2 regions of the Orenia marismortui DSM 5156 genome follow, and region 1 is predicted to be linked to the other one. Evidence: a T-box and tRNA genes for the amino acid it is inferred to sense, from the RefSeq annotation. Region 1 holds a T-box; the other holds one or more tRNA genes.
What was found. The T-box of region 1 lies ahead of ileS (isoleucine--tRNA ligase). A T-box ahead of a tRNA ligase gene usually reads a tRNA of that ligase, here a tRNA-Ile.
Positions count from the first base shown of each region.

Region 1 (24,455 bases):
AAAAGAATAAACGGGGAATTGTTACTAAAGCATATCAAAAACTTTTGAGAGTGGCTTTAAAATGGCGTTATGTTGTTGCTATATCTTTGATAGTTATTCTAGTCTTGTTTGCTTTTGGACTTAAAAGTAAATTAATCCCTCTACAAGTTGAATTTATGCCTAAGACTGACAGAGGAGTAGTAAACCTTTATTTTGAATTAGCTCAAGGTACTAAGCTAGAGAATACTAATGAGTTCATTAAAGAGATGAAGGATAAGATTGGGGATATTCCAGAGATAGATAGTTTATCTAGTGAAGTTGGATCTAATAGTAATAGCTATGAAGGTGAAATAGAGGTAGATTTGGTAGATTTAGCAGAAAGAGATCGTGGTGTTACTGAGATAGCTGAGATAATTAGAACTAGATTAAAGGATGTGCCTGGAGCTAAAATCAATGTTGTGCCACAGACTTCAGCGATGGGGCGTAAAGGTAAAGGTGGTAGTGCGATTAGTGTTAATGTTCAAGGGCCAGATTTAGACACTTTATTAGCTTTAGCTAAGCAGATAGAAGGAGAAATTCAATCTACAGAAGGAAGCAGAAATATAGCAATTACACCTAAAGCTAGCAAACCAGAGTTGGAGATTATCCCAAAAGAGAGTTTAGCTAAAGAATTAGGAATTACTAAGCGACAATTATTTAATGCTTTAGATACTGCAATCGATGGTGCGGATGTAAGTAAGTATAAAGAGAATGGAAAAGAGTATGATATCCGCTTGAAGTTATTTGATGAAGAGACCAATTCGATTAATAAGTTATTAGACATTAAGATCAATTCTCCAAAAGGGGGATTAGTACCATTATCACAAATAGCTGAGATAAAATATGCAACAGGTCCAAATGCTATAGAAAGAGAAGAGCAAGAACGTAAGTTTACTATCTCTACAGATACTCACAATCGTAGTTTAGGTGCGGTATTAGGAGATATTAAATCTAAACTAAATAAGATAGATCTTCCAGCTGGATATAGTATTAACTATCAAGGTGATGCTGGAGATATGAAAGAATCCTTCCAAGAATTAGGGAAGGCGATGATTATGGCAATCATCTTAGTCTATATGGTAATGGCTGCTCAGTTTGAATCTTTAGTCCATCCATTTATAATCATGTTTACAGTGCCAGTCTCTCTGGTAGGAGCAATCTCTGCGTTGGCAATTACAGGTGTTCCTTTAAGTATTAATGGTTTTATAGGAATAATTATGCTGGCGGGAATTGTTGTTAATAATGGTATCGTATTGGTTGATTATATCAATACTCGCCGTGAACATGAAGAACGAGAAGAAGCTATTTTAAATGCTGGACCGATCAGATTAAGACCAGTTATGATGACTTCATTGACAACGATACTGGCAATGATACCTTTAGCTTTAGGAATTGGAGCAGGTGCTGAGATGCAACAATCGATGGCAATTGTAGTAATTGGAGGATTATCTCTTGCTACAGTTTTGACCTTAGTAATTGTTCCAGTTATTTATGATATCATGGAAGATATTTCTAAATTAGTAATGAACTTTTTAAGAAATCTTCTCCATGGAGATGAAGAAACAGAGATAAAAGCATAATAAAAATAAAAAGTGTTGCTTGGGTTTTTACCCAAGCAACACTTTTTATTTTGTGTTAGCAATATTATATTTAGAAATATTACTTGAAAATTTTTAAGAAAGTTTGTATAATTATAAAAGACAAATGTCCATTTATGACAAACATAAGTAATTAGGAGGAGAGAAGAAATGAAAAGATTAGGCTTATTACCAAAACTAGTTATAGGTATTGTTGTAGGATTGATTTTAGGGAGTCTTTGTTTAAAAGTAGGAGTAGAGTGGCCAATTAGTTTATTTAAAACATTTAATAATATTTTTGGGAGTTTCTTAAGTTATATTATTCCTGTTATTATTATTGCTTTTGTTGCTCCAGGTATTGCTGAACTAGGGAAAAGAGCTAGTAAATTGCTAGGGTTAGCAACAGGTATAGCTTACTTATCGACTATTATTGCTGGAACATTAGCTTTTATTTTAGGTAAAGCTGTACTGCCAGCTTTACTAGATGGAAGTCAAGATTTAAATACAATAGAGAATACAGTAGATGCTTTTTTCACTATCGATATTCCACCAATGATGGGAGTTATGACAGCCCTAGTAACTGCCTTTATGATTGGGCTTGGGATGGCCAATTTAAGTGAAAAGAATCTTTATAATGTAATTAAAGATTTTCAAGGTATAGTGCAAAAAGTAATTAAAGTAGTTATTATTCCATTATTACCTATACATATTGCAGGTATTATTGCTAATATGAGTTATGTGGGTAAAGTAGCTTCTATTATGGCTTCTTTTGGTAAGGTTTACATCTTAATTATTGGTTTACAAACTACTTATGTGATTATTCAATATTTGGTAGCATGTAATATTGCCAAGAAAAACCCTTTCAAAGCAATAAAAAATATGTTGCCAGCTTATTTTACAGCTATAGGAACTCAATCTTCAGCAGCCACTATTCCAGTAACTGTTCGTTCTGTACTAAGTAATGATGTAGAAGAAGATATAGCTGAATTTGTTGTACCGTTAGGTGCTACAATTCACTTAGCAGGAGATACAATTACTTTAACATTAGCTTCAATGGCAGTTATGATGTTAAGTGGTCAAGCAGTAACTTTTGCAGCAATGTTTCCATTCATTCTAATGTTAGGGGTTACGATGGTTGCTGCACCAGGTATTCCAGGTGGAGGAGTAATGGCATCTTTAGGGCTATTAGAAGGAATGCTTGGATTTGGAGGAATGCAAAAGTCTCTGATGATTGCCTTACACTTAGCTCAAGATAGTTTTGGTACTGCATCTAATGTTATGGGAGATGGTGCTATATCAATTATTATGGATAGCTTATCTGAGAATAAGAATATTACTAAGCAAGAAGAGATTAATAATGAAAGTTTATAATTTTATATAAATTTATAAATAAAAAGAGCTTAATCATATGATTAAGCTCTTTTTATTTATAAAGATAAATGCTATTGAGCTTTAGTAGTAAATCTGTTATAATTGATAATTAAATAGCTTAAATCTATATTATAATGGAACATCTAAACATAGGTATAATTATCTTAACAAGACCAATTGATGAAATTAAAACATATTTTTACATATTACTTAATATTATATTAAATAGATAGGTAGAGTAATCCTAAGATGAAATATATCTTAGATAGGTAGAAAACCTTCAAGAAACATTAAATTTAAGATTATTTTTAAATATAAGTAGGAATTATATGATTTGAAAAAGAAATATATAATTATATAAATCCTTTGCTAAATTACTAGAGTTAATTTAACATTAAATTTTATAAAAGTATGGAGTAATAATCTCTAAAAATTTATTGCTTTTAATTGAAGGTAGGGTTACTATGAGAGATTTTGGGAGAATAACCAGTAAGGTTGATCATAAGAAGGTAAAAAGAAATAATTTGAGTGGATTTATTAAATTCTTATTAACAATTATTATTAGTGGATTGTTAATTATTTTTATAATTAATTTTTTAGGTTATCATTCTAGTAAGATAGTAATGACTTCCTATGAAACAATTAAAGATCATATTAAAACTTCAGGGCTTTTGATTAGAAAGGAAAGGGTTACCTTTGCTCCTAAAAGAGGAAAAATTAAACTTTATCAAAACGAAGGGGAAAGAATAAGTACAGGAAACCATATAGCAACTATTCGTAATATTAATGAAGAAGATAACTTATATAATTATTATGCTGGAATAGTTAGCTATAAAATAGATGGTTTAGAAATGACCTTAAGAGAAGAGAATATTGATAAATTAAACTATGACTCTTTTATTAATTTAAAAGGTAAGATTAATCCGATTAACTCAGGAGATAATGTTAATCTTGGTAGACCAATTTTTAAAATCATTGATAATTTTACTTTTTATCTAGCGGTTTTATTACCCCAAAATCAACTATCTAACTATGAAGTTGGAACTACTATAGAGGTATTATTTTCTCAATTAAAAGGAGTTTATTTTAAAGGGAAGATAAGATCTATTATTCCAGATAAACCTCAAAATATTATGGTAATTAAATTTAACAAATTTATTCCTGAATTAGTTGATTTAAGAAGAGTTGATGTTGAAATTATTAGAAAAAGATATCATGGAATAGTGGTTCCGAGTTCTTCTTTGGTAAAAAGAGGTGATAAAGTAGGAGTTATGGTAAATGGTTATACTAAAAAATACTTTAAAGAAATTAAAGTATTAGGAGAAGTAGAAGGAAAAGCAGTTATTAAAGGAATAGGACCTGGAGTTAAAGTAATTCTAAATTAATATTATTGTGATGGGGTGGATAATTATGAAAAAAATTTATATATTAGATACAAATGTTATACTTCATGATCCAAAATCAATATTTTCATTTGAAGATAATAATATAATTATTCCAATGGTTGTGATTGAAGAAGTAGATGATAAGAAGAAAAGGCAGGATTCAGTTGGTAGAAATGCCAGATTATTCTCAAGATATGTAGATGAACTAAGGAAAAAAGGGAAGTTATCTGAAGGAGTAGAGTTAGATAATGGTGGTAAGATTAAAATTGAATTAAACCATCAAGTTCTAGCTCAATTACCTAAAGGTATTGATCCTAACAAACCTGACAATCGAATTTTAGCTACAAGTTTAGGTTTACAAAATGAACAAGATATTCCCGTTATTTTAGTTACTAAAGATATCAATATGAGAATTAAAGCAGATGCACTGGGCATTAAAGCTGAAGATTATGCTACAGATGCAATTGATATTGATGAATTATACTCAGGACTTAAAGATATAAAAGTTCCTGCTGATAAAATCAATAGCTTCTTTTCAAATAAGCGATTGAATCAAGAAGAATTATCTTTAGATGAAAAGCTATATTCTAATCAATTTGTTAATTTAGAGGATAGTTTTGGTGGATCTCAATCTGCTCTATGTAGATATGATAAAAGTAAAAATTATTTAGTCCCATTTATATTTAATTCTAGCGATGTATGGGGGATTGTTCCTAGAAATAGAGAACAGAGATGTGCTTTTGAATTATTGTTAAATGATAATATTAAATTAGTTACTTTAGTGGGGAAAGCAGGTACTGGAAAGACATTATTAGCTTTAGCAGCGGGATTACAAAAAGTTGTAGAAGATAAAGATTATAAAAAGTTGATAGTAACACGTCCTATTGTTCCTATGGGTAATGATTTAGGGTTCTTACCAGGAGATAAAGATGAAAAGTTAGCTCCTTGGATGAGACCTATCTTTGATAATATGGAATTTTTGGTAGGGGGCAAAGATGAGAATACAGCCAGTGCTGTAGCAGATTTAAAGGAAATGGGTTTAATTGAAATGGAAGCAATAACTTATATTAGAGGTAGAAGTATTCCAAATCAATTTATTATAGTTGATGAAGCACAAAACCTAACTCCCCATGAGATTAAGACTATTATTACTCGAGCAGGTGAGAATACAAAGATTGTATTGACTGGAGACCCTTATCAAATTGATCATCCATACCTTGATAGTAATAGCAATGGGTTAACTTATTTAGTTGAGAGATTAAAAGATAAAGAATTAGTTGGTCATATAACTTTATCTAAAGGTGAAAGATCAGAATTGGCTGAAATAGCAGCTAGTTCATTATAATAACTCTTATATCTTAAATGGGTGTATTATTATATCAATTTAGATACTGATTTCTGGTTTTTAGTTTTAAGCAAATATTAAAATGTTTAACTAAAAGCCAGAAATTAATTAATATCTAATAATCGTTAAAAAATAAACTTTGTAATTGGTATATTTATTTAGCTATATTTAATTATTTCTATAATACACCAGATAGGTGTATTTTTTTTGCAGAAAAAGAATAATAAATATATAATTATAGTAGGGAGGTTGATTATGCAAGATATCCAAAGTAGATTACATAAAATAGAAGAGAGAATTGAGAAGGCTGCTAAAAGAGCAGGACGTAATATTTCAGAGATTAAATTATTACCTATCTCTAAATATCATTCTTTGGAGAAGATGAAAGTTATTTTAGATGATGGAATTAATGATTTTGGAGAGAGTAGGGTACAAGAATTAACAGATAAATATGATGAATTTGATTCTGAAGTAAGGTGGCATATGATTGGTCACTTACAAAGAAATAAGGTTAAGTATTTAGCTAGAAGACATAGATGTACCTTGATTCATTCTGTAGATAGTTTAAGGTTAGCTAAGGAGATCAATAAAAGGTCTAAGCAAGAAGATAGGGTAATGAATATTCTTATACAAGTAAATACTGCTGAAGATGATAATAAATTTGGTATTTATTCTAAAGAAGCAATTGAATTGATTAAGAATATATCTAAACTTGAATATGTAAAGATAAAAGGATTAATGACAATTGCTCCATATTCTGATGACCCTGAAGAGGTAAGGCCATATTTTCGCAAATTAAAAGAATTAGCGTTAAAAATAGAAGCTATAGGAATAGAAAATGTGGAGATGGATGAATTATCGATGGGGATGACCAATGATTTAGAGGTGGCAATTGAAGAAGGAGCAACTATTTTAAGGGTTGGATCAGGAATTTTTGGAGAAAGGGAGTATAAATGATGGAGTTTATAGATACTTTATTAAATAAAATTGATCAATTCTTTTCTTTAAGTCCCCAAGAGATAGAGAGAGAGAGTAATAGTTATCAGCAAGATGACATTGAAAGAGATCTAGATTTTAATTCTATTGTTTCTGATTCTGAAAAGAATATGACAATTATTAAGCCTAGTTCTTTTGAAGATACACAGCAGATAGCTGATGAATTAAAAAATAAGCAGTCGGTATTGCTTAACTTAAGTGATGTAGAACATCAACTAGCTACTAGAATTATTGATTTTATAAGTGGAGTGATTTATGCTTTAGATGGAAATGTAGAAAAGGTTAGTGAAGGCATCTTTTTATTTGCACCTGAAACTGTAGAGATAAATTATCAAGCTGATAATAATGGTCTATCTAAAGAAGAGAAGGAGAGTTTATATGCCAAGTAATAAGAAGATAGGATTTATTGGTGCGGGGTCTATGGCAGAAGCTTTGATCAAAGGTATTTTAAATTCTGGGATCTTTCTGCCAAATCAGATGTATATTAGTGATATTAAAGCAGAAAGGTTAGACTTATTAAAGGATAAGTATCAGGTAATAATAGCTAAAGATAATTTTGAATTGCTTAAGAATGTAGATTATATTATTATGGCAGTTAAGCCTAAAGTGATTCCTGTAGTTTTAAAAGAGTTAGAAGAAGATATTGATGAATCTCAAAAAATATTCTCAATAGCAGCAGGGGTTACAACTAAAATGATAAAAGAATATTTATCTTCAAATAATACAGTTGTTAGATTGATGCCAAATACTCCTGCTTTAATTGGTGAAGGAGCTATAGCCTATACCCTAGGAAGCGATTTTGAAGCAGAGGATAAAGAATTAGTAGAAGAGATATTTAGTAGTGTTGGTAATCTAGTTGAGGTAGAAGAAGATTTAATGGATGCTGTAACTGGGTTAAGTGGAAGTGGTCCAGCTTATATCTATTTAATTATTGAGGCCTTAGCTGATGCAGGAGTAAATGTTGGTTTATCCAGAGATAATGCTTTAGAATTAGCTTTACAAACTATAATTGGCTCTGCTAAAATGGTTTTAGAGTTAGAAAAGCATCCTGCTCAATTAAAGGATATGGTAACCTCTCCTGGAGGTACAACAATTACAGGTTTAAAGATATTAGAAGAAAAAGGAGTTCGTTCAGCTTTTTATTCGGCTATAGAAGCGGCTACATTGAAATCTAAAGAATTAAGGGGGGAGGAGTAATAGATGTTAATTTCACTGGTAGATTTAGTTTTTAAGTTCTTTTATTATTTAATTCTTGCTAGGATTATAGCATCATGGGTACGTCCTCCAGCTCATCATGAAGGGATGAGAAAGCTAATGGAGTTTATTTATCGTTTTACAGAACCAATCTTAGGACCAATTCGTGAGTTGTTGCCTTCCTTTGGAGGAATTGATTTTTCACCAATTATTGCCTTTTTAGCTTTACAAATCATTAGAGATGGATTGATTAGACTATTAATTTATTTATTTTAGTAATTAGATATTGATAATTAGTCGATATCGACTAATTATCAACAATTAAGGTACTAGGAGTGATAATAGTGGTTGATAAAGAGAGGTTGCTCTCTCATGTAAATAATGAAGAGGATAGAATAGAGTTATCACAGATTTTAGATAAAGCAGATTTAGCTTTAAACAGGCATCAACCAACCTTTACTAATTTTCTTAACCCTCACCACTTGTATTTAGCTAAAGCAATTTTAGAGCAGATTCCTAATCTGAAGTTTTTGGAATATGGTGGTTATGATAGGGCTGAAAGAAGAAGAATATCCTTAATGCCAGATTATTATCTGCCAGACATAGTTGAAAGTCCTATTGTTTTACTCGATATTAGAGGACAATTTAAATTTCAAAAAGTAAGCCATAGAGATTTCTTGGGGTCAATTTTGGGAACTGGAATTAAAAGAGAGATGGTTGGTGATTTAATTTTATATAAGCAAGGATGTCAAGCTGTTGTTGCTAAAGAGATAAGAGATTATCTATTATTAAACCTTGAGCAAGTCCATAAAATTGGAGTTGAGGTAGTAGAGATGGATTTTGATGCTTTAGAAATTGAGCCTGAAAGAATAAAAGAGATAAATACAACTGTTGCTTCCTTGAGACTTGATTCTATAGCTAGTTCAGGTTTTTCAACCTCAAGGAATAAAATGAGTAAAGAGATAGAACAAGGAAAAGTAAAGGTAAATTGGAAAGTTATTGATAATCCAGCACACTTTGTGCAAACAGATGATATTATATCTATTCGAGGTAGAGGAAGAGTAGAGATTGATGAATTATTAGGTGAATCTAATCGAGGAAGAATCAAAGTAAAATTGAAGCGATATATTTAGGAGGAGATAACTTATGTCTTTTACACCTGCAGATATTTACAATAAAAAATTTAAAAAAACTCTTAGAGGTTATGATACTCAAGAGGTAGATGATTATTTAGATTTAATAGGTGTCTACTATGAAGAGATTATATCAGAGAATGATAAGTTAAGGCTAGAGATACAAGAGTTAAAAAATGAAGTAGAAACTTATGAAGAAAAAGAATATGCTATAGAAGAAAAGATGAATAAAGCAGAAGAAGTAGTTAAAACTAGAGAAATCACAGCAGAAAAAGAGGCAGAATTTATTATCAGAGAGGCTGAACTGAAAGCTAGAGATATAATTCAAAATGCTAAATTGGAATCTAAAAAAATAGTACAAGTTGCTCAAAATAAAGCAGAAGAAAAATATAAGCAGTACAATAAACTATCAAATGTTGAACGTTTGACAAAAATTAGGTTAAAACAGTTCTTAGAAAGTCATTTAGAGATGTTAGAAGATGATAATGTGGATTTACAGGCTATTAAAGAAGAATTAGAATTTGTAGAAGAAGATTAATAGTAGAAGTAAGGGGGGAGATTAGATGGAAAAGCGTATTGGAGTTATTGGTATTGTTATTTCTGATCGCTTAGAAGCTGCTAATAAGGTAAATGATATTTTGGCTGATTATGGGGATATTATTGTTGGAAGAATGGGTTTGCCTTATGATGATCGAGGTTTGAATATTATTTCCTTAATTGTGGATGGAACTAATGATGAGATTGGAGCTCTAGCTGGTAAGGCTGGTAATATAGATGGAGTTAAGGTTAAGTCAATGCTTACTACATAATGTGTTTATTAACTGTTAGCTAGTAGCTAATAGTTACTTTTATATAGAGGAGTGAAGATAATTGAAAATAGGTATTATTGGAGCAATGGATATAGAAATAGAGTTGTTAAAAGAGGAATTAGACTTAAAGGACACTCTTAATAAGGCGAGTATGGAGTTTTATGCAGGAGAGTTGCTTGATAAGGAAGTTGTTTTAGTTCGTAGTGGTATAGGTAAGGTAAATGCTGCTGTTTGTACTCAGATTTTAATTGATGATTTTGCTATTGATCAAATTATCTTTACTGGTGTAGCTGGTGCTGTTGATCCAGTGTTAGATGTTGGTGATATTGTGATCTCTAGTGAGGTAGCACAACATGATATTGATGTTACAGGTTTTGGTAGAGAATATGGCGAAGTTCCTGGCTTGGATAGAGTATTTTTTGAGGCTGAGGAGAAGTTAGTTAATTTAGCTAAAGTTGCAGGAGAGAAGGTCACGGCTAAAGAAGATATCAAAGTTTTGATAGGAAGAGTCTTATCAGGAGATCAATTCATAGCTGATAGAGAAAAGGTAGCCTGGTTAGAAAGTACTTTTGGAGGTTATTGTACTGAAATGGAAGGAGCAGCAGTAGGACAGGTATGTTTTTTGAATTCTAAGCCCTTTGTAATCATTCGTTCAATGTCTGACAAAGCTGATGGAGAAGCTAATATTTCCTTTGATGAATTTGCAAAGATAGCTGCTGATAATTCGTATAAGATAGTAGTAGAAATGTTGAAGAATATATAGATTGATTTTAAATTTTTATCTAAGGTTAGATGTAAATCTAAGGTGAAATGAATAGTATTACTTCTTTTTAGTAGTAAAAAGAGATATGGATTATTATTAAATTCAACTTATCATTATGAATAATATATATTAGTTATATAGATCAAATTTTCACATAAAGTATAAAGTGACTGTTTAGTTTCAGAGTGAGCTTATGCCAAGTCGATTCGGTAGTACCACGATCAACATTGCGTATTAATATAAAAGATCGTGGTTATGCCAAGTCGATTCGGTAGTATCACGATCAACATTGCGTAATTAAAATTGAAGAAGCAGTGTTAGAGCTGCCTAGATATCGGATAAATAGAGCAAATAATGAATCTATCTAAAGAATGTGAATATTCTATCTTAGCTTTATTTGATATTGCCCAAAAGAAATAAGAGTTTATAAAGATATTTCTATAGGGAGACATTTATTGAAAAAATCAAAAATTATTATCTGTTTTTAAGAAATTAATAGATTATCTTTCACACCAATTAATACTAGAATATTTGATATATTGGAGGAATGAATTTTTCATTTCCTTTTATCTTTTGCTACTTAAGGTTAATTAAATAGCTAGGTGTAAATTTTTTTGCTAAAAAACTATTAAACAGTTAGAGAAAGTATTTTTATTTCCTATTATAAAAGACTACTAAGGTAATAGAGAATATATGGTATTAAGCTAAAAATGGATGGAATTCCGTTTAAGAGGAGGGATTGCTAGTAATTAGATTGAGGAGGGGTTTATTTGTTTATGCAAGTTAAAAAAATAGTATTTATATTATTAATAGGAATGTTATTAGCTTGTCTTTATCCAGTAATATCTCAAGCAGCAGATAATTTAAACAATTATACAGAAATAATCCCTAAATTTAATACTAGTATAGCAATAGTTGGCTCGGTAATAATATTATTATTAGGGTTATTTGTTTGGGAACCAGTTCCAATTGGGATTATAGCATTAGCAGTTCCAGTGATTCTTGTAGCTTTAAATCTATGGACCAAGGTATCTAATGAACAAGCATTATCAGGCTTTAGTAATAGCGCAACTGTGACGATAATGGCTATGTTTGTTTTAAGTAGGGGAATTCAAAATAGTGGAGCAGTGCAATTATTAGGTAATAAACTAGAAAGTTTTACAGGAGATAATCAGAAGAAGCAGGTAGGAACAATTACTGCTTTTACAGGATTTATTGCTAGTATTATTAACAATACACCAGTAGTAGCGGCTTTTGTTCCAATGGTGACTAATCTGGGGCGTAGAACAAAAGTATCACCATCAAAGTTATTAATTCCTCTTTCTTATGCCTCGATGTTAGGAGGAACTATAACATTATTAGGTACATCTACTAATATTTTAGCCAGTCAAGTATCTGCTCGACTTATCAATCATCCTTTTGGGATGTTTGAGTTTACTAAATTAGGTATAATAGTATTTGGAGTAGGGTTTATTTATTTAGTTACAGTTGGGTATTATTTAATTCCAGAGAGAATAAAAGTTGAGTCTAAAAGTTTGTTAAAAGATTACAAAATGGAGAAGTTTTTAACGGAAGTAAAAATTGATGATAATTCTCCTTTATTGGGTAAAAGTATAGGTGAAGCCTTCAAAAATTTGGATAAAGATTTAGATGTTATTCAAATGACTCGTGAAGGGGAACAATTTATGGAGCCATTAGATGTAAAGACGATTAGGTCTGGAGATCATTTGGTAATCAGAGCTGCAAAAGAAACATTATTAAAATTTATTGAGAATAAAGGGATAAGTTTATTGCTAGATATTAAAATTAATCAAAATCAACTAGAAGATTCAGTTCAAGGTCAGAAAATTATAGAAGTTGTTATTCCTGATAATTCCTTTATGACAGGTCAAACTATTAATAATGTTAATTTTCTTGAACGTTATGATGCCAGTTTATTGGCTATTAAGCATAATGAAAAGATATCTTACAAAAATTTAAAGAGTTTTCGCCTGAAATCAGGAAATGTATTACTTTTGCTAGTAACAGATGCTACTTTGAAGCGTTTAGATAATAATATGAGTTTTATTATTGAAGATGATGTAGAAAGACCCAATTATAGCCCTTCTAAAATATTTTTAGCACTAGGAATTTTATCATCTGTAATTATTCTAGCTTCAATGAATATTATTTCGATTGCTATTGCTACCTTAGGTGGGGTAATAGCAATGGTTGCTACTAATTTGGTAAAACCTAATGAAGTTTATGAAGCAATAAACTGGGAAGTAGTCTTTTTATTGGCTGGTTTAATTCCATTGGGGGTGGCAATTGAGCAGACTGGTACTGCACAATTTATAGCTAGTCAATTACTACAAGTAACAGGTATCTTTCCGCCGGTTGTAATATTGGGTATCTTCTATTACTTCACAGTTTTATTAACTAATATTATCAGTAATAATGCAACGGCAGTACTTATGATTCCTGTAGCAGTCAATGCAGCTGAGCAAATTGGAGCTAATCCCTTTGCTTTTGTACTAGCAGTAACCTTTGCTGCTAGTGCTGCTTTTTCAAGTCCAATTGGATATCAAACAAATTTAATGATTTATGGTCCAGGAGGATATAGGTTCCGTGATTTTATTCGTGTAGGTGCACCTTTAGAAATAATCTTAGCAATTATAGTTCCTCTTTTTATATCTATATTTTGGGGAATATGATCTGAAAAATTAATATAAAAGAATCTATGTATCTTCAATAAAAACATAAACCTTCCTGATGAGTATTAAAAATATATGATATTTAGTTTAGGTCTTAGGAGAGGTTTTAATAGTATGATTTTAGATGATTTAGCTGAGTAAGTTGACAACATGAGTTTATTGATTTAGTTTTTAGAAACTTAATTATTATTATAATGGGTTGTTTTTAATAATAATAGCTAGAAGGTTATTTTTAATTCTCTATTGACTTAATTTAAGAAATGTATTATAATGTAAGACAAAATGTTATATGATTAAATAGCAATCATAGAGAAGAGTAGATGAAGTAGAAGTTATAGCGAACTAGGGATGGTGTAAGCCTAGGAACAGAAGCTTTATTGAAGATCGTCTCTTAGCTATTCCTTTGAAATTAAAATAGTAGAAGGAATCGGAGCAGACCGTTATTCTGTTTGAGTGAGTATATTATTAGCCAGTAGCTAGCAGCTAAAATTATACTAATTAGGGTGGTACCGCGATTATAATCTCGTCCCTTTCAGGGAGGAGTTTTTTTATTTTTTGAAAGGAATTATAAGTTTTAAAGAGTTTCAATGGTTTAGCCAGTAAAAATAAAAGACTTATTAGCTACTGATTGATATGAATAAAACACGGATAAATTATTATATTACAATGAAAATCTTTTAAAGTATTCGTGTAAACCTATGGATATCCGTGATAAAAAATTATTTTAAATTAGTTTTTGAAATTTTGATTATAGAAGAATGAGTACTAACTAAGTTTATTTTTGCTTTATAATATAGTTTTCGGTGTATAGAAAATAGTTTAATCTTTGAATAATATAAGATATTTAAAGGTTGTCAACTGTACATTGTCAACTGTCAACTATAAAAAGAGGGGTGTAAAGATGAATTATAAGGATACGTTAAATTTACCTAAAACAAAATTTCCTATGCGGGCTAATTTAGCAAAGCGGGAACCAGAATTCCAAAAGTTTTGGGAAGAGAAGGGCATCTATGAGAAAGCATTAAAGAAGAGAGAAGGGGCTAAACAGTTTATTTTACATGATGGTCCCCCTTATGCAAATGGAGATATTCATATCGGTCATGCATTAAATAAAATTTTAAAGGATATTGTTACTAGATATAACCACTTAAAAGGATTTCAAGCTCCTTATGTTCCAGGGTGGGATACTCATGGACTACCAATTGAACATAAGGTGACTAAGGAGTTAGGAGAAAAAAGAAAAGAGTTATCTACTACAGAATTAAGAGATATGTGTAGAGATTATGCATTAAAATATGTAGAAAGACAAAAAGGACAATTCAAGCGATTAGGTGTATGGGGAGATTGGGATAATCCATATATTACCTTAGATCCTCAATATGAGGCAAAGCAGATTGATGTTTTTGGTCAAATGGCATTAAAGGGCTTACTATATCAAGGATTAAAGCCAGTACATTGGTGTACTGATTGCGAAACTGCATTAGCAGAAGCAGAGATTGAATATCAAGATAGTCGAGGGCCTTCTATCTTTGTTAAATTTCCAGTAAAAGAAGGAAAAGTCTTAGGTGGAGAAGAGCTAACAACTGATGACTATGTAGTTATCTGGACTACAACTCCATGGACTATTCCATCTAATATGGCAATTTCAGTTCATCCTGAATTTGATTATGTAATTGTTGAGACTAATAATGGCAGAATTGTAGCAGCTAAAGAGTTATTAGATCAAATGATGGATATTTGTGGAATTAAAGAGTATAGTATAGTAGCTGAATTTAAAGGTGAAGAGTTAGAGGGAGTTACATGTAAGCATCCATTCTATGATAGAGAATCACTATTAATTCTAGGAGACCATGTTACCTTAGAACAAGGTTCTGGTTGTGTACACACTGCTCCAGGTCATGGTCATGATGACTATGTTGTTTGTCAAGAATATGATATTCCAGTATTCGCACCAATGGACAATACAGGAACATTTACTGAAGAAGCAGGGCCAGAATTTGAAGGAATGTATTATGATGATGCTAATATTAAAGTAACAGACTTATTGAAAAAAGATGACTTATTAATGAATTTAAACTTTATTGATCATTCTTATCCACATTGTTGGAGATGTAAGAATCCAGTTATCTTTAGAGCTACAAAACAATGGTTTGCTAGTGTAGAGGATATTAAAGATGAGGCTTTAGAAGCTGTTAAAAATGTTGATTGGTATCCTGAATGGGGAGAAAAGAGAATCTCTAATATGATCGAAAATAGAACTGATTGGTGTATTTCGCGTCAGAGAGTTTGGGGAGTTCCAATTCCAATCTTCTATTGTAAAGATTGTGGGGAGACAATAGTAACAGAAGATACTATTGAAGCAGTAAAAGAGTTATTTGCTGATCAAGGATCAGGTATTTGGTATGAATTAAAGGCTAATGAGATGCTTCCTGAAGGGACAACTTGTGAGTGTGGTTGCAGTGACTTTGAAAAAGAACATGATATTATGGATGTATGGTTTGATTCAGGAGCTAGTCATGCTGCTGTATTAGAAAATTATGATATCTTAGATAGACCTGCAGATCTATATTTAGAAGGTACTGACCAATATCGTGGTTGGTTTAACTCTTCATTACTGACTTCTATTGCAGCTAGAGGAGAAGCTCCATATAAAGCAGTTGTAACTAATGGATTTACCGTTGACAAGAAAGGTAAGAAGATGTCTAAGTCTATTGGTAATGTTGTCTCACCTCATGATATTATCAAGCAATATGGTGCAGATATTTTAAGACTATGGGTTGCATCTTCTAACTTTAAAGAGGATGTTAGAGTTTCTGATAAGATATTAAAAGAGAATGCCGAGGTTTATCGTAGGATTAGAAATACTTCTCGTTATATTTTGGGTAATTTATCCGATTTCAATCCAGCAGAGGATAAGCTTGCTTATAATGAATTAACTGAAATTGATCGTTGGGGAGTAATGAAATTACAAAAATTAGTTCAAGTGGTAGAAGAAGCTTATGAAAATTATGAATACCATAAAATTTATCATGCAGTTCATAACTTCTGCTTAGTAGATTTAAGTTCTTTCTATATGGATATTTTGAAAGATAGATTATATATCTTAAATCCGAATGACCCAGTACGTAAGTCTGGTCAAACAGCTATGTATGAAATTTTGACTACACTAATTAAGATTGTTTCACCGATCTTAGTTCATACAGCTGAAGAAGTGTGGAAACACTTACCAGAAGGTGACCATGCTGAGAGTGTATTCTTAGAAGACTGGCCAACTGTCAAAGAAGAATATATCAATGAAGATCTAGAAGCTAAGTGGGAAGAATTGTTAACTATTAGAAAAGATGTTTCTAAGGCATTAGAGATTGCTCGTAAAGATAAAGTGGTAGGACATTCCTTAGATGCTGCTGTTAAGATTTATGCAGGTGAAAAGACTTATGAATTCTTATCTAAATTTGATAATTTAGCAGAGTTATTTATCGTTTCTGTTGCTGAATTATCAGAAGATGATGAAGAAAAAAGTGATGATTTATATGCTGGAAAAGAGTCTGATATTAAAGTAGCAGTAACTCAAGCAGCCGGAGAAAAATGTGACCGCTGCTGGAATTATAGTGAAAGTGTCGGTAATAATGAAGAACATCCAGAAATCTGTGCTAGATGTTCAGAAGTAGTAACTCAATTATAATTATTATTTAAAGCTTGTGGCTATAGCCACAAGCTTTATTATTTTGCTCATATTTTAAGGAATATAGGATTGTAATTTACTAAAATAATTTCATAATATTTCATAATTAGATAGCAGGTAAAAGTATACTAGTATAGAATATATTAATAGGAGGAGGGGGATAGATGTTAAGAATATCTATTTTTATATTAATCTCTTTATTAGTGCCTATGATTATAAGCTTAGTTTCATCTGTTATAAATAAATCAAAGATAGTAAAATTACTTATGTTAGTTGGTTTAATTATGATATTTATATCAAATAATATATTGTTTACTGATTTATTAAATAAAGAATTAGGTATTGTGGCTATATATATATTTATTATTCTTAGTATAATATTGTTTGATACACTTGGTGGAGTAATTTCATTATTGGTTTCCCTTCCTGTATTAATACTTTCAGATATTAGTGTGATATCGCTTACATATCAGATATTATTCTTTTTAATAACAATTTTATTTTTAGGTCGAGTCTTTAATATAATCCAAAATAAATTGAAAAATAGTATACAATTAAATTTAAAATTATCTAGTCAGATTAAAGAATTAAGAGGTTTAAGAGAAGTTAGTGCTCTTTTGCAAGGAACTTTAGAATTGGACAAGATCCTACATATCATATTATCTTCAGTAACTGCTGGGTCAGGTTTAGAGTTTAATCGAGCTATTTTATTTTTAATTGCTGGAGAGGATAATGTGTTAAAGGGGAATATTGGTATTGGTCCTTTAAATCAAGAAGAAGGCCTGAAAATTTGGGAGAATATTGCCAAAGATAAAATTAATTTAGAAGAGATGATCTTTATTCAGCAAGAACTTGAAGCAACTCATATAGAGTTAAATGATCTTATTCAAAACTTAGTTTTTGATTTGAATAAAGATAATATAGCTACTAAAGCTATAGAAAATCAACAATCTTATAATATTAAATGGATGAATCCTGATGATAATTTTCAATGTGAACTAGCTGCTAAATTAGGTATGGAAGCTTTTGCATTAGTTCCCCTTATAGTTAAAGGTAATGTAATTGGAATATTGACAGTAGATAATATAGTGAATCAAAAAGAAATTACTTACGAAGATATTGATTCTTTATTACCTTTTGCTAACCAAGCTGCTATAGCTATCCAGAATGCAAAGCTTAATAAATTAAAAGAAGATATGGTTATTAAAGATAATTTAACTGGACTTTATAATCAAAGGTTCTTTCAAACAAGTATAAAAGATAAGATAGAAGAATGTAGAGAAAAAGAAACTTGTTTGGCTTTGATGATGATAGATATAGATTATTTTAAAGTTTATAATGATAACAATGGACATCCTGCTGGAAATGAAGCATTAAAACAATTATCTAGTATACTAGCAAGTAATGTGAGAGATGAAGATATTGTGTGTAGGTTTGGTGGAGAAGAGTTTTCTATTATTCTACCTAATATATCTCAAAAGTTGGCTTTATCTATAGCTGATAGAATTAGAAGAAAGGTATCAGAAAGTAAATTTAAAAATCAAGAGACACAACCTAAATCTAAAGTTACTATTAGTGTGGGAGTAGCTGTCTTTCCTAAAGATGCAAGTGGTGATCGTGAGTTATTAAATGTTGCAGATGAAGCATTGTATTATGCTAAATTATGTGGAAGAGACAATGTTAAATTATATAAAGACTATTTAATAGATAAGAAAAAATAATTATCAATTTTTAAGAAATATTAAACTTAAAATTAAAATTATAAAGCCTCTAAATGTTTATAGTTTAAAATAAAGAGGAGTGGTATATGATGCTAGATAATTTATTAATTATTGGGATGTTTCTTTATATAACTATTATATTGTTAACTGGAGAGAAACTCTATTGTTTGGGGCTTGATTTTTTTGCTACTAAGAAATTAAAAAAGCTAGGGTATAGCTTTAATGATTTGGAATTTTCTTTTGAACAAATATATTATATAGTTTCGACTCCAAGTATTAACTCTGAACTTTGCAAATTACCTACTAATAATTACTTTATTAAGAAGGGTAAGTTATCTCTTTTCAGTTCTAAAATCAATGATTTACAAATATTCGTTAAGATGCCCAATGGTAAAAAAAAATTATTAGCTATTGTTCCTAAAGATAGATTTCCTGTCCCTATTTTAGATAGTATGTTATATTACAATGAGATTGACCAGAAAGAATATGATTTATTGATTGCTTATTTGTTTTCACATGTTAAGACTCATGATATGATCATAAAAGAGGTTAACCATAAGATAATAGAAGGTTAGCAGAAAAACAAAAGGAATATATATTAATCCTCATTTTTTATAATAAATTTAATAGTTTTCAGATATAAAGTACTTGTACTATAAAGGCTTATTAGAGTTTAAAATATAATTTTTTTCTTGCAAAACATGATTGATTTATGATATATTATAAACTAGTCTAAATATTTATAATATATCTTTACATATAATATAATTACCATCTATAAAGTGTTCGTTATTATAATTTTAAGGAGGATTATTAATGAATATTAAATTAATCAATATTGGGTTTGGAAATATTGTTGCAGCTAACAGAATTATTGCTATTGTTAGTCCAGAGTCTGCACCAATAAAAAGAATTATACAAGATGCTCGTGATAGAGGAATGTTAATTGACGCTACTTATGGTAGAAGAACTAGAGCAGTTGTTATTACTGATAGTGATCATATTATTCTATCTGCAGTACAACCAGAAACAGTTTCACAACGTTTAACAGATGATGAGTAATAAGTATTTGAAGTGGGGGATTAAGCATGTTAAATTATAAAGATAAGCGGGGAAACTTAATCATCCTATCTGGGCCCTCTGCAGTAGGAAAAGGAACAGTTTTAAGAGCATTATTAAAAGATTATGATGATATATGCTATTCTGTATCAGCTACTACTCGCCAACCACGTCAAGGGGAGCTAGATGGAAAAGATTATTTCTTTATGTCACTGAATAAATTCAAGAAATTAATAAAAGAAGATGAATTTATTGAATGGGCAGAGGTGCATAATAATTATTATGGAACTCCTAAAAGTTATGTCGAAGAAACCTTGGCAACTGGCAAAGATGTAATCTTGGAGATTGATATTCAGGGTGCAAAGCAAGTAAAGGAGAGTTTTGATGAAGGGATCTTTGTTTTCTTGGCACCACCATCTTTAGAAGAGTTAAAATCTAGGATTAATAAAAGGGGTACAGAGACTCAAGAAGCAATTAATACTAGAATGAAAAACGCTACTAAAGAAATAGAAGAAATAAATAAATATGATTATTTAATTATTAATGATAAAGTGGCTTCTGCAGTAGATAAGTTAAAATCAATTATTATTGCGGAAAGGTGTAAACTTTAGTAATTAGTCACTGATCACTAATTAATAGGAGGGATAATATTGTTATCATACCCAGAGATGAATGATTTAGTAGATAAGTGTGGTTCTGCTTTTTCAGCAATTATAATAGCTTCTAAAAGAGCTAGAAAATTAAATGATGGAGCAGAAGGATTATTAGAAGAGTATAAAGGCTCTAAAGATGTTTCTAAGGCGTTAGAAGAAATTATTGAAGATAAACTAGTTCCTGAAGAAAAAATATAAATTTATGTAAAATGTCTTCTTTCAGTTTGAGTATTGATAGAACTTAGTTCTAACTGGATAGGAAGGCATTTTTATTTTTATAAAAATAGTTTATATAGGAGGTAAAATCTGTTATGTTAGAAGGCAAGAATGTAGTAATAGGTGTGACTGGAGGAATAGCAGTTTATAAGTCTGTAGAGATAGTAAGTAGATTAAAGAAATTAGGAGCAGATGTTTATGTAATTATGACTAAGTCGGCTACTGAATTTGTAAAACCTATGACCTTCCAATCATTAAGTCATAATCCAGTAGTAGTGGAGATGTTTGGTAGAGCTCAATATTGGGATGTTGAACATATCTCTTTGGCTGATAAGGCTGATTTAATGTTAATAGCTCCTGCTACTGCTAATATTGTGGGAAAGATAGCTAATGGTATTGCTGATGATATGCTATCAACAACAGTAATGGCTACACAGGCTCCTGTTGTTTTATGTCCAGCTATGAATGTTAATATGTATAGTAACTCAATCTTCCAAGATAACTTATCTTATCTTCGGGAAAAGGATTATAAGATTATTGAAGCAGATGCAGGTTATTTAGCATGCGGATATGAAGGAAGAGGTAGATTAGCAAAACCATTAGAAATTGTTGAAACTTCAATTGCATATTTATTAGCTCCAGAAGAAGATTTAAATGATAGGAAGGTATTGATAACAGCTGGAGGAACTATGGAGGCTTTAGATCCGGTAAGGTATCTTGGTAATCATTCATCAGGAAAGATGGGTTATGCATTAGCCAGAATGGCTCAAGCTAGAGGTGCAGATGTAACTTTAATTTCAGCACCTACAACTTTGAATGACCCTAAAGGAGTAAAAAAGATAGAGGTTAGAACAGCTGCTGAGATGGAAGAGATTGTTTTTAAGTATAGGGCAGAACAAGATATAATTATTATGGCTGCTGCTGTTGCCGATTACCGCCCTAAAGATTATTCAAATAATAAGATAAAAAAAGAGTCAGGGGACTTAGTTATTAGGCTAGAAAGAACAGAAGATATTTTAGCTAAGCTAGGAAAGGATAAAGATAATCAGATTTTAGTAGGATTTGCAGCTGAATCCGATAACTTATTAGAGAATGCCAAAGATAAGTTAGCAAGAAAAAATGCTGATTTAATAGTTGCTAATGATATAACTTCTGCAGATACAGGTTTTGCTGCTGATAATAATAAAGTAATAATTATTAGTAAAGATAGAGAAGTAGATATACCCAAAGCTAGTAAGCTAGAGGTAGCAAAGCAGATTATAGATCAAATCTGTGAGATGATATTAAATAATTAGTGAGTACTAGGGATTAAGTTTTTCTTGACATCATAATATAAATAAATTATAATTTATTGTAATAAAAGAGAATAAATAAATAGTAAAATAGTAGTGTGGTAATTTTAGTAGGTATTAAGTAGCTGTTAGTAGTAGAAAAAAAGTAGAGTGGTAGTTTAGTAGGAAATATGGATGTGATAAATAGGTGTAGTATCTGTTAGTTACTATATCTGTTTGTTAATAAATTAGCCACTCTTACAGGAGTGGTTTTTCTTTTGTATGGAGTAATTTTTTTCTAGTAAAAATTAATTATAAAAATGGGGGTAAATAAGATGAGAAGTAGAGTATTGAGTAGTTTAATTACAATTATTTTATTAATGACTTTGTTAGTAGCTTGTTCTAATCAAAATATTAAAAAAACACCTCAAGAGAATAAAATTAAGAAGGTAGGTATTATTCAGATTGTAGAGCATCCAGCTTTAGATGATGCTAGAGAAGGATTTATTAAGGTATTAGAAGAGGCAGGTTATAAAGAAGGTGAAAATATCAGTTATGACTATCAAAATGCACAAGGTGATATGTCCACAGCTCAAACAATAGCAAAACAATTTGCTTATGATGATTTGGATTTAATATTAGCTATAGCTACTCCAACAGCACAAGCAGTAGCTAATAGTGTTAAAGATACTCCAATTTTGATTACAGCAGTTACAGATCCTAAATCAGCAGGACTAGTGGAAAGTATAGAGAAACCTGGTGCGAATATTACAGGAACTAGTGATTTAACACCTGTTAAAGAACAATTTAAATTATTAATTAAGATAGTACCACAGGCCAAGAAGGTAGGTATTATTTATAATGCAGGAGAGACTAATTCAGTTGTGCAAGCAGAATTAGCTGAAAGCGCAGCTAAAGAGTTAGGATTAGAATTAATTCCTGCTACAGTAAGTTCTAGCAATGAAGTGTATCAAAGTGCCCAGTCATTAGTGGGGAGAGTAGATGCAATTTATGTACCAACAGATAATACAGTAGTTTCTGCTATTCAGTCTGTGGTTAAAGTGACTAACAAAAGCAACCTACCATTAATAGTAGGTGAAGATAATTCAGTTGAGAATGGCGGATTAGCTACAGTAGGTATTAATTACTACAATTTAGGAAAGCAGACTGGAAAGATGGCCATAAAAATCTTTAATGGAGCTAAGCCAGCAGAAATGCCAATACAATATTTGGAAAATACTGACTTAGTTATTAACCTTAAAGCTGCAGAGAAGATGAACGTTGAGATTAAAGAAGATTTATTAAGTCAAGCTAAGAAGGTAATTAAATAATAACCAGTAAGAAGTGTAGTTTGGTAGAAAAGTTTGCTTATCTTGCTTCTATTATTAAATTTTAAGAGGAGCTGAAAAGATGTTTAGAAAATTTCCGGGATTATTAATTATGACTTTATTGTTAGTTTTATTAGTAGGGTGTAGTAACGAAAAAACTGTGGAGAGTAATAATATCAAAAAAATAGGTATTATACAGATTGTAGAACATCCAGCTTTAGATGATGCTAGAGAAGGATTTATTAAAGAGCTTGAAAAAGCTGGTTATAAAGATGGAGAAAATGTGAGTTATGATTATCAAAACGCACAAGGTGATATGTCTACAGCTCAAACAATAGCTAGACAATTTGCTTATGATGATTTGGATTTAATATTAGCTATAGCTACTCCAACAGCACAAGCAGTAGCTAATAGTGTTAAAGATACTCCAATTTTGATTACAGCAGTTACAGACCCTAAATCAGCAGGCTTAGTGGAAAGTTTGAAGAAGCCTGGTTCTAATATTACAGGGACTAGTGATTTAACACCTGTTAGAGAGCAGCTTGAGTTACTAGCTCAGATAGCTCCTAAAGCTAAGAAAATAGGTATTATTTATAACGCAGGAGAGACTAATTCTGTTGTGCAAGCAGAATTAGCTGAAAGCGCAGCTAAAGAATTAGGATTAGAATTAATTCCTGCTACAGTAAGTTCTAGTAATGAAGTGTATCAAAGTGCCCAGTCATTGGTGGGGAGAGTAGATGCAATTTATGTACCAACAGATAATACAGTAGTTTCTGCTATTCAGTCTGTGGTTAAAGTAGCTAATGAAAATAATTTACCTTTAATAACTGGTGAAGATAAGCCAGTAGAAAAGGGTGCTTTAGCTACAATTGGAGTTAACTATTATAGGTTAGGAAGACAAACAGCAGAGATGGCTGTGGAAATCTTTAATGGTGCAGATCCAGCTGAGATGCCGATAGAATACTTAGAAGATACAGATTTAGTTATTAATCTTAATGCTGCTAAAGAGATGCATGTTGAAATATCAGAAGATCTAATTGAAAAAGCTAAAAAAGTAATTAAGTAGGAGGAGTAGATTATGAATATAAATGTCATTTTAAGTTCTGTAGAACAAGGTTTAGTTTATGCAATTATGGCTTTAGGAGTTTATTTAACATTTAGAGTATTAGATTTTCCTGACCTTACTGTAGATGGAAGTTTTCCTTTAGGGGCAGCTGTAGGGGCTAAGTTAATTGTTTCAG
Region 1 covers NZ_KB900617.1:49,488-73,942, reverse strand. The annotation lists gene OREMA_RS0100345 (efflux RND transporter permease subunit) at 1-1,598, shown strand, start outside; gene OREMA_RS0100340 (dicarboxylate/amino acid:cation symporter) at 1,767-2,966, shown strand; gene OREMA_RS0100335 (HlyD family efflux transporter periplasmic adaptor subunit) at 3,431-4,351, shown strand; gene OREMA_RS0100330 (PhoH family protein) at 4,377-5,696, shown strand; gene OREMA_RS0100325 (YggS family pyridoxal phosphate-dependent enzyme) at 5,952-6,653, shown strand; gene OREMA_RS16865 (cell division protein SepF) at 6,653-7,081, shown strand; gene proC (pyrroline-5-carboxylate reductase) at 7,071-7,889, shown strand; gene OREMA_RS0100310 (YggT family protein) at 7,893-8,162, shown strand; gene OREMA_RS0100305 (photosystem II S4 domain protein) at 8,231-9,019, shown strand; gene OREMA_RS0100300 (DivIVA domain-containing protein) at 9,033-9,557, shown strand; gene OREMA_RS0100295 (TM1266 family iron-only hydrogenase system putative regulator) at 9,583-9,828, shown strand; gene OREMA_RS0100290 (5'-methylthioadenosine/adenosylhomocysteine nucleosidase) at 9,890-10,591, shown strand; gene OREMA_RS0100285 (SLC13 family permease) at 11,368-13,284, shown strand; T-box leader at 13,579-13,818, shown strand; gene ileS (isoleucine--tRNA ligase) at 14,186-16,966, shown strand; gene OREMA_RS18075 (sensor domain-containing diguanylate cyclase) at 17,131-18,687, shown strand; gene OREMA_RS0100270 (hypothetical protein) at 18,777-19,262, shown strand; gene remA (extracellular matrix/biofilm regulator RemA) at 19,504-19,749, shown strand; gene gmk (guanylate kinase) at 19,776-20,357, shown strand; gene rpoZ (DNA-directed RNA polymerase subunit omega) at 20,397-20,597, shown strand; gene coaBC (bifunctional phosphopantothenoylcysteine decarboxylase/phosphopantothenate--cysteine ligase CoaBC) at 20,711-21,910, shown strand; gene OREMA_RS0100245 (ABC transporter substrate-binding protein) at 22,222-23,217, shown strand; gene OREMA_RS0100240 (ABC transporter substrate-binding protein) at 23,297-24,280, shown strand; gene OREMA_RS0100235 (ABC transporter permease) at 24,293-24,455, shown strand, end outside.

Region 2 (9,072 bases), 1.2 Mb from region 1:
ACATTCCACCATTATCTCCCCCAACTATAGGACCTGAAATATTTATAACAGCTATATTATCTACACCTTTAGTATCTGGATTAATAATATTAGAAACAAATAGATAAATAGCACCAACTACAATCATTAAAAAAACTATACTAGCTATTAAAAAAAATAATATAATTTTTTTTACACTTATATTCATATTCTCCCCCTTTTTATACATATTATTTAACTATTAAACTAACCAAATTATCTTTTATTTATTAAAGTTAGATATTTAATATAAAAATACCTTTTTATTTATTAAATAATAAAAAATAAAGGAAGATCTTATTTAAATAAGATCTTCCTTTATTTAAGTTTCTGGCAGTGACCTACGCTCCCACAGGGCTGCCCCTGCAGTACCATCGGCGCTGGAGGACTTAACTGCTGTGTTCGAAATGGGAACAGGTGTGACCCCTCCGCAATTACCACCAGAAATTTATTTAGTTTTTAGCTGTTGGCTTCTGGCCGCCGGCTAGATCTTTAAAAGATTTTGCCAGTAGCTAGAGGCTAGTTGCTAGTAACTAATATATACTTTCAAAATTGCACAATAATAATTTCAGATCTAGATTAAGTCCTCGATCTATTAGTATCGGTCAGCTAAAGATATTACTATCCTTACACCTCCGACCTATCAACCTGATAGTCTATCAGGGATCTTACTAGATTGACTCTATGGGATATCTCATCTTAAGGTCAGTTTCACGCTTAGATGCTTTCAGCGTTTATCTGATCCGTACGTAGCTACCCAGCAATGCCTTTGGAAGACAACTGGTACACCAGAGGTACGTCCATCCCGGTCCTCTCGTACTAGGGATAGATCCCTTCAAATATCCTACGCCCACGACGGATAGGGACCGAACTGTCTCACGACGTTCTGAACCCAGCTCGCGTACCGCTTTAATGGGCGAACAGCCCAACCCTTGGAACCTGCTTCAGCTCCAGGATGCGACGAGCCGACATCGAGGTGCCAAACCTCCCCGTCGATGTGAACTCTTGGGGGAGATAAGCCTGTTATCCCCGGGGTAACTTTTATCCGTTGAGCGACGGCAATTCCATTCTCTACCGTCGGATCACTAAGCCCGACTTTCGTCCCTGCTCGACCTGTATGTCTCGCAGTCAAGCTCCCTTCTGCCTTTACACTCTTCGTGCGATTTCCGACCGCACTGAGGGAACCTTTGGGCGACTCCGTTACTCTTTAGGAGTCGACCGCCCCAGTCAAACTGCCCATCTGAAACTGTCCCAGCACTGGATAACAGCACATGGTTAGAATTCCAGCACAATAAGAGTGGTATCCCACCTTTGGCTCCACCGATACTAGCGTACCGACTTCAAAGCCTCCCACTTATGCTGTACATATTGGACCAAAATTCAATATCAGACTACAGTAAAGCTCCACGGGGTCTTTCCGTCCTGTCGCGGGTAACCTGCATCTTCACAGGTACTACAATTTCACCGAGTCCTTCGTTGAGACAGTGCCCAAGTCGTTGCGCCATTCGTGCAGGTCGGAACTTACCCGACAAGGAATTTCGCTACCTTAGGACCGTTATAGTTACGGCCGCCGTTTACTGGGGCTTAAGTTCAATGCTTTGGAATAATCCTAACATTTCCCCTTGACCTTCCAGCACCGGGCAGGCGTCAGCCCCTATACATCGACTTACGTCTTAGCAGAGACCTGTGTTTTTGGTAAACAGTCGCTTGGGCCTATTCACTGCAACCTCTTTGGGCATACACCCTAATGAGGCACCCCTTCTCCCGAAGTTACGGGGCAATTTTGCCGAGTTCCTTAACGAAGGTTCTCTCGCGCGCCTTAGAATTCTCATCTCGTCTACTTGTGTCAGTTTACGGTACGGGCACCACTTACCTGGCTAGAGGATTTTCTTGGCAGTGTGGAATCAATTACTTCGCTTCCTTAGAAGCTCCCGATCACACTTTAGAGTTAAGATAGTTCGGATTTACCTAAACTATCCTCCTAGGTGCTTCGACCTGACAAACCGTTGTCAGGCTAACATATCCTCCTGCGTCCCCCCATCACTCATAATGGTAAGGAGGTGGCATTGGAATTTTAACCAATTATCCATCGCCTACGCCTTTCGGCCTCGGCTTAGGTCCCGGCTTACCCTGAGCGGACGAGCCTTCCTCAGGAAACCTTAGACTTTCGGCGGATAGGATTCTCACCTATCTTATCGTTACTCATACCGGCATTATCACTTCTATACAGTCCACAGCTCCTTACGGTACTGCTTCAATCCAAATAGAAAGCTCCCCTACCACTGTAAAAACAATCCGTAGTTTCGGTGATGGACTTAAGCCCCGGACATTTTCGGCGCAAGACCACTCGACCAGTGAGCTATTACGCACTCTTTAAATGAATGGCTGCTTCTAAGCCAACATCCTGGTTGTCTATGCAATCTCACATCCTTTGCCACTTAGTCCATACTTTGGGACCTTAACTGACGATCTGGGTTGTTTCCCTCTCGACTATGAAGCTTATCCCACATAGTCTGACTCCTAAGATAAACCACTTCAGCGTTCGGAGTTTGACTGGATTCGGTAACTTAATAAAGCCCCTAGTCCAATCAGTGCTCTACCGCCAAAGGGCATTCACTTAAGGCTAGCCCTAAAGCTATTTCGGGGAGAACCAGCTATCTCCGAGTTCGATTGGCCTTTCACCCCTATCCACAGTTCATCCCATGACTTTTCAACGTCAATGTAGTTCGGGCCTCCACACGTTCTTACACGTGCTTCACCCTGACCATGGATAGATCACTCGGTTTCGGGTCTATGACATATAACTAACGCCTTTTAAGACTCGCTTTCGCTACGGCTTCACATTCAAAGCTTAACCTAAACGCTACATATCATAACTCGCCGGTTCGTTATGCAAAAAGCACGCCATCAGACTGATAATATACGTCCTCTGACTGCTTGTAGGCACATGGTTTCAGATTCTATTTCACTCCCCTTCCGGGGTTCTTTTCACCTTTCCCTCACGGTACTAGTTCACTATCGGTCGTTAGAAAGTATTTAGCCTTAGGAGATGGTCCTCCTTGCTTCCCACGAGGTTTCTCGTGACTCATGGTACTCAGGATACTATCTAGTCTACTTTTATTTTTCATTTACAGGACTATTACCTTCTGTGGTGTAGCTTTCCAGCTACTTCAATTAAATAAAAGCAATACTATGATGTCGTTATGGCGACATCTAATAGTCCTACAACCCTGTAATAGCAAGATCCATAAATTTGACACTATTACAGTTTGGGCTGTTCCCTGTTCGCTCGCCGCTACTTAGAGAATCGCTTTTGCTTTCCTTTCCTTGGGTTACTAAGATGTTTCAGTTCACCCAGTTCCCTTCTTAGAGCTATGAATTAACTCTAAGATGATAGGTTATTAACCTACCAGATTATCCATTCGGAAATCCTTGAATCAAAGTTTGCGTGCAACTCATCAAGGCTTATCGCAGCTTACCACGTCCTTCATCGGCTTCTAACACCAAGGCATCCACCATGCGCCCTTATTAACTTAATCTAGACGCTTGTAAAATTATTTATTGTGCAATTTTCAAAGTACAATAAAAAATGGTGGAGACAGCCGGGTTCGAACCGGCGACCTCCGCCTTGCAAGGGCGGCGCTCTCCCAACTGAGCTATGTCCCCATGGTGGGTCTAAGTGGATTTGAACCACTGACCTCACGCTTATCAGGCGTGCGCTCTGACCAACTGAGCTATAGACCCATTCTATATTATAAGAGAATTTAGTCTCTCAAAACTAAACAATGCAGTTTTCAACTCGTTTGGAGTATAAATAACTCCTTAGAAAGGAGGTGATCCAGCCGCACCTTCCGGTACGGCTACCTTGTTACGACTTCACCCCCCTTACCAGGCACACCTTCGGCATCTCCCTCACTAAGTTGGGCCGATGACTTCTGGTGCCCCCGACTCGGGTGGTGTGACGGGCGGTGTGTACAAGGCCCGGGAACGTATTCACCGCGGCATTCTGATCCGCGATTACTAGCGATTCCAGCTTCATGCAGGCGAGTTTCAGCCTGCAATCCGAACTGAGATCTACTTTAGAGATTAGCATCACCTCGCGGTGTAGCCACCCTCTGTATAGACCATTGTAGCACGTGTGTAGCCCAGAACATAAGGGGCATGATGACTTGACGTCATCCCCACCTTCCTCCGCGTTTTTCCGCGGCAGTCTCCTTAGAGTCCCCACCATTACGTGCTGGCAACTAAGGATAGGGGTTGCGCTCGTTACGGGACTTAACCCAACATCTCACGACACGAGCTGACGACAGCCATGCACCACCTGTCTTCTGTGTCCTCAAAGAGGAGACTTTCGGTTAAGAAATAGTCACAGGGATGTCAAGTTCTGGTAAGGTTCTTCGCGTTGCATCGAATTAAACCACATGCTCCACCGCTTGTGCGGGCCCCCGTCAATTCCTTTGAGTTTCAACCTTGCGGTCGTAATCCCCAGGCGGGATACTTAATGCGTTAACTGCGGCGCCGAAGGAATCGAACCTCCAACACCTAGTATCCATCGTTTACGGCTAGGACTACCGGGGTATCTAATCCCGTTTGCTACCCTAGCTTTCGTACCTGAGCGTCAGGAGTAAGTTAGAAAGCTGCTTTCGCCATTGGTATTCTTCCTAATATCTACGTATTTCACCACTACACTAGGAATTCCGCTTTCTTCTCTTATCCTCAAGTCTAGCAGTATCAAAGGCAGTTCACCGGTTGAGCCGGTGGATTTCACCTCTGACTTACTAGACCGCCTGCGTACCCTTTACGCCCAATGATTCCGGACAACGCTTGCCCTCTACGTATTACCGCGGCTGCTGGCACGTAGTTAGCCAGGGCTTCCTCCAAAGGTACCGTCAACTTCAGCTGTTATTAACAACCAAAATATTCTTCCCTAAGGACAGAATTTTACGACCCGAAGGCCTTCATCATTCACGCGGCGTTGCTCCGTCAGACTTTCGTCCATTGCGGAAGATTCCCCACTGCAGCCTCCCGTAGGAGTCTGGGCCGTGTCTCAGTCCCAGTGTGGCCGATCACCCTCTCAGGTCGGCTACCCATTGTCGCCTTGGTGAGCTCTTACCTCACCAACTAGCTAATGGGACGCAGGCTCATCTTTAAGCGATAGCTAAGAAGAAGCCATCTTTGCTCGTAAGAGATTATCAGGTATTAGCCCCTCTTTCGAGAGGTTATCCCTAACTTAAAGGTAGATAACCCACGCGTTACTCACCCGTCCGCTACTCTACTCATTACCCGAAGGTAACTTTCGCGTTCAACTTGCATGTGTTAAGCACGCCGCCAGCGTTCGTCCTGAGCCAGGATCAAACTCTCCAATAAAAGATTTATTTAAATGTGAAAAACACATTTAATTACAAGTTTGATTAGCTCATTTTGTTACGACTAGTTGAAAACTTACATTGTTTAGTTTTCAAAGACCAAATGTCTTTTTGTCATGCGACAAGAAATATTGTATCAATTTCAAACAATGTTGTCAATAATTTTTTAAAATTATTTTTCAATAACTTTTAAAAACAAAAGATTTATTAGCGACAACATCAATAAGTTTAACATTTGAATCAAGACTTGTCAATAAAAACTTTAAAAAGTAAATTTAAAGCTTTTTTGCAAGCGACAAGAATTAGTATAGCAAAATAACAAAGTATAGTCAAGAAAAAACAAAAATATTAATAATAAGTCATATAACATTTAAAGAATAATAAAAGAGTAGGAATTCCTACTCTTTTATTATTCAAAGCTACTCTCTAATTTTAGCACCTAATTTATTATCCAATTCTTTCTCAATCTTTTCTTGAACACTGTTAACCTCATCATCAGTCAAAGTTCTATCTGAAACTCTATAAATTAATGAATAAGCTAAGCTTTTATAACCATCTTCTACTTGTTCACCTTGATATAAATCAAAAAGTTCAACCGATTCTAAAATTTTACTACCTATACTTAAAATAATATCTTCAATCTGTTTAGTGTTAATATCCTCGCTAACAACTAATGCAATATCTCGAGTTGAAGCAGGATATTTTGGTAAAGGATTATAATTCCTTTGAGCTGTTGCATTATCTACAATTAGATTAAAATCAAGTTCAAATATAGTAACTCTATTTTCAAATTTATAATTCTCCTGAACATCTGGGTGCACTTCTCCTAAATATCCTAATACATCACCATTAACTTTAATTTTAGTCGTTCTGCCTGGATGCATAGTAGGATGTTTTCCAATTTCGAACTCAACACCTCTTATTCCTAAAGAATCGAAATAATTTTCTAATATCCCTTTTAAGTAGAAAAATCCAGATGCATTTACATTCCATATATCTTCTAGATCATCTTTCATAATCGCAGCAGCTAATTTTAACTCTTCTATTGGAAGTTCTTTACCCTCACTTGGAATAAATACTTTACCCAGTTCAAAAAGCTCAATGTTTTCTATTTTTCTATTATCATTTAGAAGAACATTATTTAATAAACCAGGTATCAAAGTTGTTCTTAAGATACTATATTCTTTCCCAAGAGGATTACTTAGTTCAATTCGATCTCTTATAAAACTATCTTTTGGCAAATTAATTTTATCAAAAAAATCAGGATTTATAAAAGAATAATTTTGAACCTCAAATAAACCTAATTTAGATAATAAAATCCTAGTCTGATCTTTTACTTGCTGCTTCCAGCTTTTCTTACCTTGAATAATATCTCCAGAAGGCTCAACAGCAGGTAACTTGTCATAACCATATAATCTAGCTACTTCTTCTACTAAATCAATTTCTTCTTCTACATCTACTCGGTAAGCCGGAATAGTAACTGCCAATTTATCTCCTTTGTCTTCAACGCTAAAGTGTAATCTCTCCAATAATTTTTTAATCTTTATCTTAGCAAATTCTTCTCCTAATAAATTACTCACTCTTTTAGGTCTTAGCTCAATTATCTTATCTTCAACTTTATTGGGATAAATATCTTTAATTCCTTTTACTATTTTACCTCCACTTAACTCAGCAATTAATTGAGCTGCTCTATCTAAAGCATACTCTACTATATTAATATCAACTCCACGTTCAAAGCGATGTGAAGCATCACTATGTATACTTAACTTACGAGAAGTCTTTCGTACAGATCCAGGATTAAAGTTGGCACTTTCTAAGAAAATTCTCTTTGTTCCACTATCAACCTCACTATTAGTTCCTCCCATGACTCCTGCTACACAAATAGCTTTCTCTCCATCTGCAATGACTAACATCTCTTCATTTAAATCTCTCTCTTCTTCATCTAAAGTTACTACTCTTTCATCTGCTTTCGCTCTTCTTACTATAACTTTATTATCTGCTAACTTATCATAATCAAAAGCATGTAACGGTTGACCAAGCTCCATCAATATAAAGTTAGTTATATCTACTATATTGTTAATAGGTCTAATTCCAACAGCCTCTAGCTTCTTCTTTAACCACAATGGGGAATCACTTACTTCTACTCCTGTAATCACTCTCCCAGTATATCGAGGACATAAATCAAGAGCTTCTACTTTAACATCAATCCAATCTTCAATACTCTCTTCTATCTCCTCAACTTTAACCTCAGGATATTTTATATCTTTGTCTATAATTGCTGATATTTCTCTAGCGACTCCTATCATACTTAAACAATGAGCAAAATTAGGAGTTAAATCAAGTTCAATAACAATATCATCTATCTCTAATTCATCAACTAATTTATTACCTACTTTAATATCGCCTTCTAATATAAATAATCCATCTACTCCATCATCTGGAAGATTTAGTTCATTTGTAGAACACATCATACCATAAGAAGTTACTCCTCTTAACTTGGCTTTTTTAATTTCCATACCATTTGGCATAGTTGTTCCTACAAGAGCTACGGGAACCTTATCACCTACAGACATATTCTTAGCACCACATACTATCTGTAAATCTTCACTTTTACCGACATCTACTTTACAAACAGATAATTTATCAGCATTTTCATGCTCTTTCTTTTCTGTAATTTTTCCTATTACTATATCTTGAATATCTCTACCTTTATATTCAACTCCATCTACCTCCAAACCAGCTAAAGTTAGCTTTTCTGCCAATTCTTCTGGTGTATAATCAAAATCAATATATTCTTTTAACCATTTATATGAAACTTTCATAGTTGTCCTCCTTTATATTAGTTACTAGTAATTAGTGATTAATAGAAAGTCTTTAGATATTTTTAAAATAATTCACACTAATTACTCACCTAAAAACCTTTAAACATTTACTAATTCTATCAAAATTAAAATTGTTTTAAAAATCTAATATCATTCTCATATAATAATCTAATATCATCAATACCATATTTCAACATAGCAATACGCTCTACTCCCATACCAAATGCAAAACCACTATATTCCTCTGGATCTACACCTGACATCTTAAGAACATTGGGGTGCACCATTCCAGAACCTAATATTTCAAGCCAACCTGTACCAGAGCATACATTACACCCTTCCCCTTCACAATTAGCACAAGAAACATCTACTTCTGCGCTTGGTTCAGTAAAAGGAAAATAACTTGGTCTAAATCTAACCTTTCTACCTTCTCCAAATAACTCATGTACCACTTTAATTAAGATACTCTTCAAATTAGCAAAAGATATATCTTTATCTATCATTAATCCTTCTACCTGATGAAAAACTGGCGTATGTGTAGCATCAATTTCATCAGATCGATAAACTCTACCTGGGGCAATAACTCTAATTGGAGCTTCTTCTTTCTCCATAGTTCTTACCTGCACAGAAGAGGTATGTGTTCTTAATAAAGTATTACCTTCAATATAAAAAGTATCTTGCATATCCCTAGCTGGATGATTTTCAGGAAAATTTAATGCCTCAAAATTATAATAATCAGTTTCAACTTCCGGACCTTCAGCAATTTTAAAGCCTAAACCTAAAAATATATCTTTTATTTCATTAAAAATTAGAGTTAATGGGTGCTGTTTGCCTAAATTATTCCTATCACCTGGCAAAGTAACATC
Region 2 covers NZ_KB900617.1:1,295,232-1,304,303, forward strand. The annotation lists gene sppA (signal peptide peptidase SppA) at 1-187, opposite strand, end outside; rRNA gene rrf (5S ribosomal RNA) at 347-463, opposite strand; rRNA gene OREMA_RS0105870 (23S ribosomal RNA) at 594-3,557, opposite strand; tRNA gene OREMA_RS0105875 (tRNA-Ala) at 3,609-3,684, opposite strand; tRNA gene OREMA_RS0105880 (tRNA-Ile) at 3,686-3,762, opposite strand; rRNA gene OREMA_RS0105885 (16S ribosomal RNA) at 3,845-5,385, opposite strand; gene pheT (phenylalanine--tRNA ligase subunit beta) at 5,804-8,206, opposite strand; gene pheS (phenylalanine--tRNA ligase subunit alpha) at 8,332-9,072, opposite strand, start outside.
Region 2: it has a tRNA-Ile gene. The T-box ahead of ileS (isoleucine--tRNA ligase) is inferred to sense a tRNA for this amino acid. The anticodon was not compared.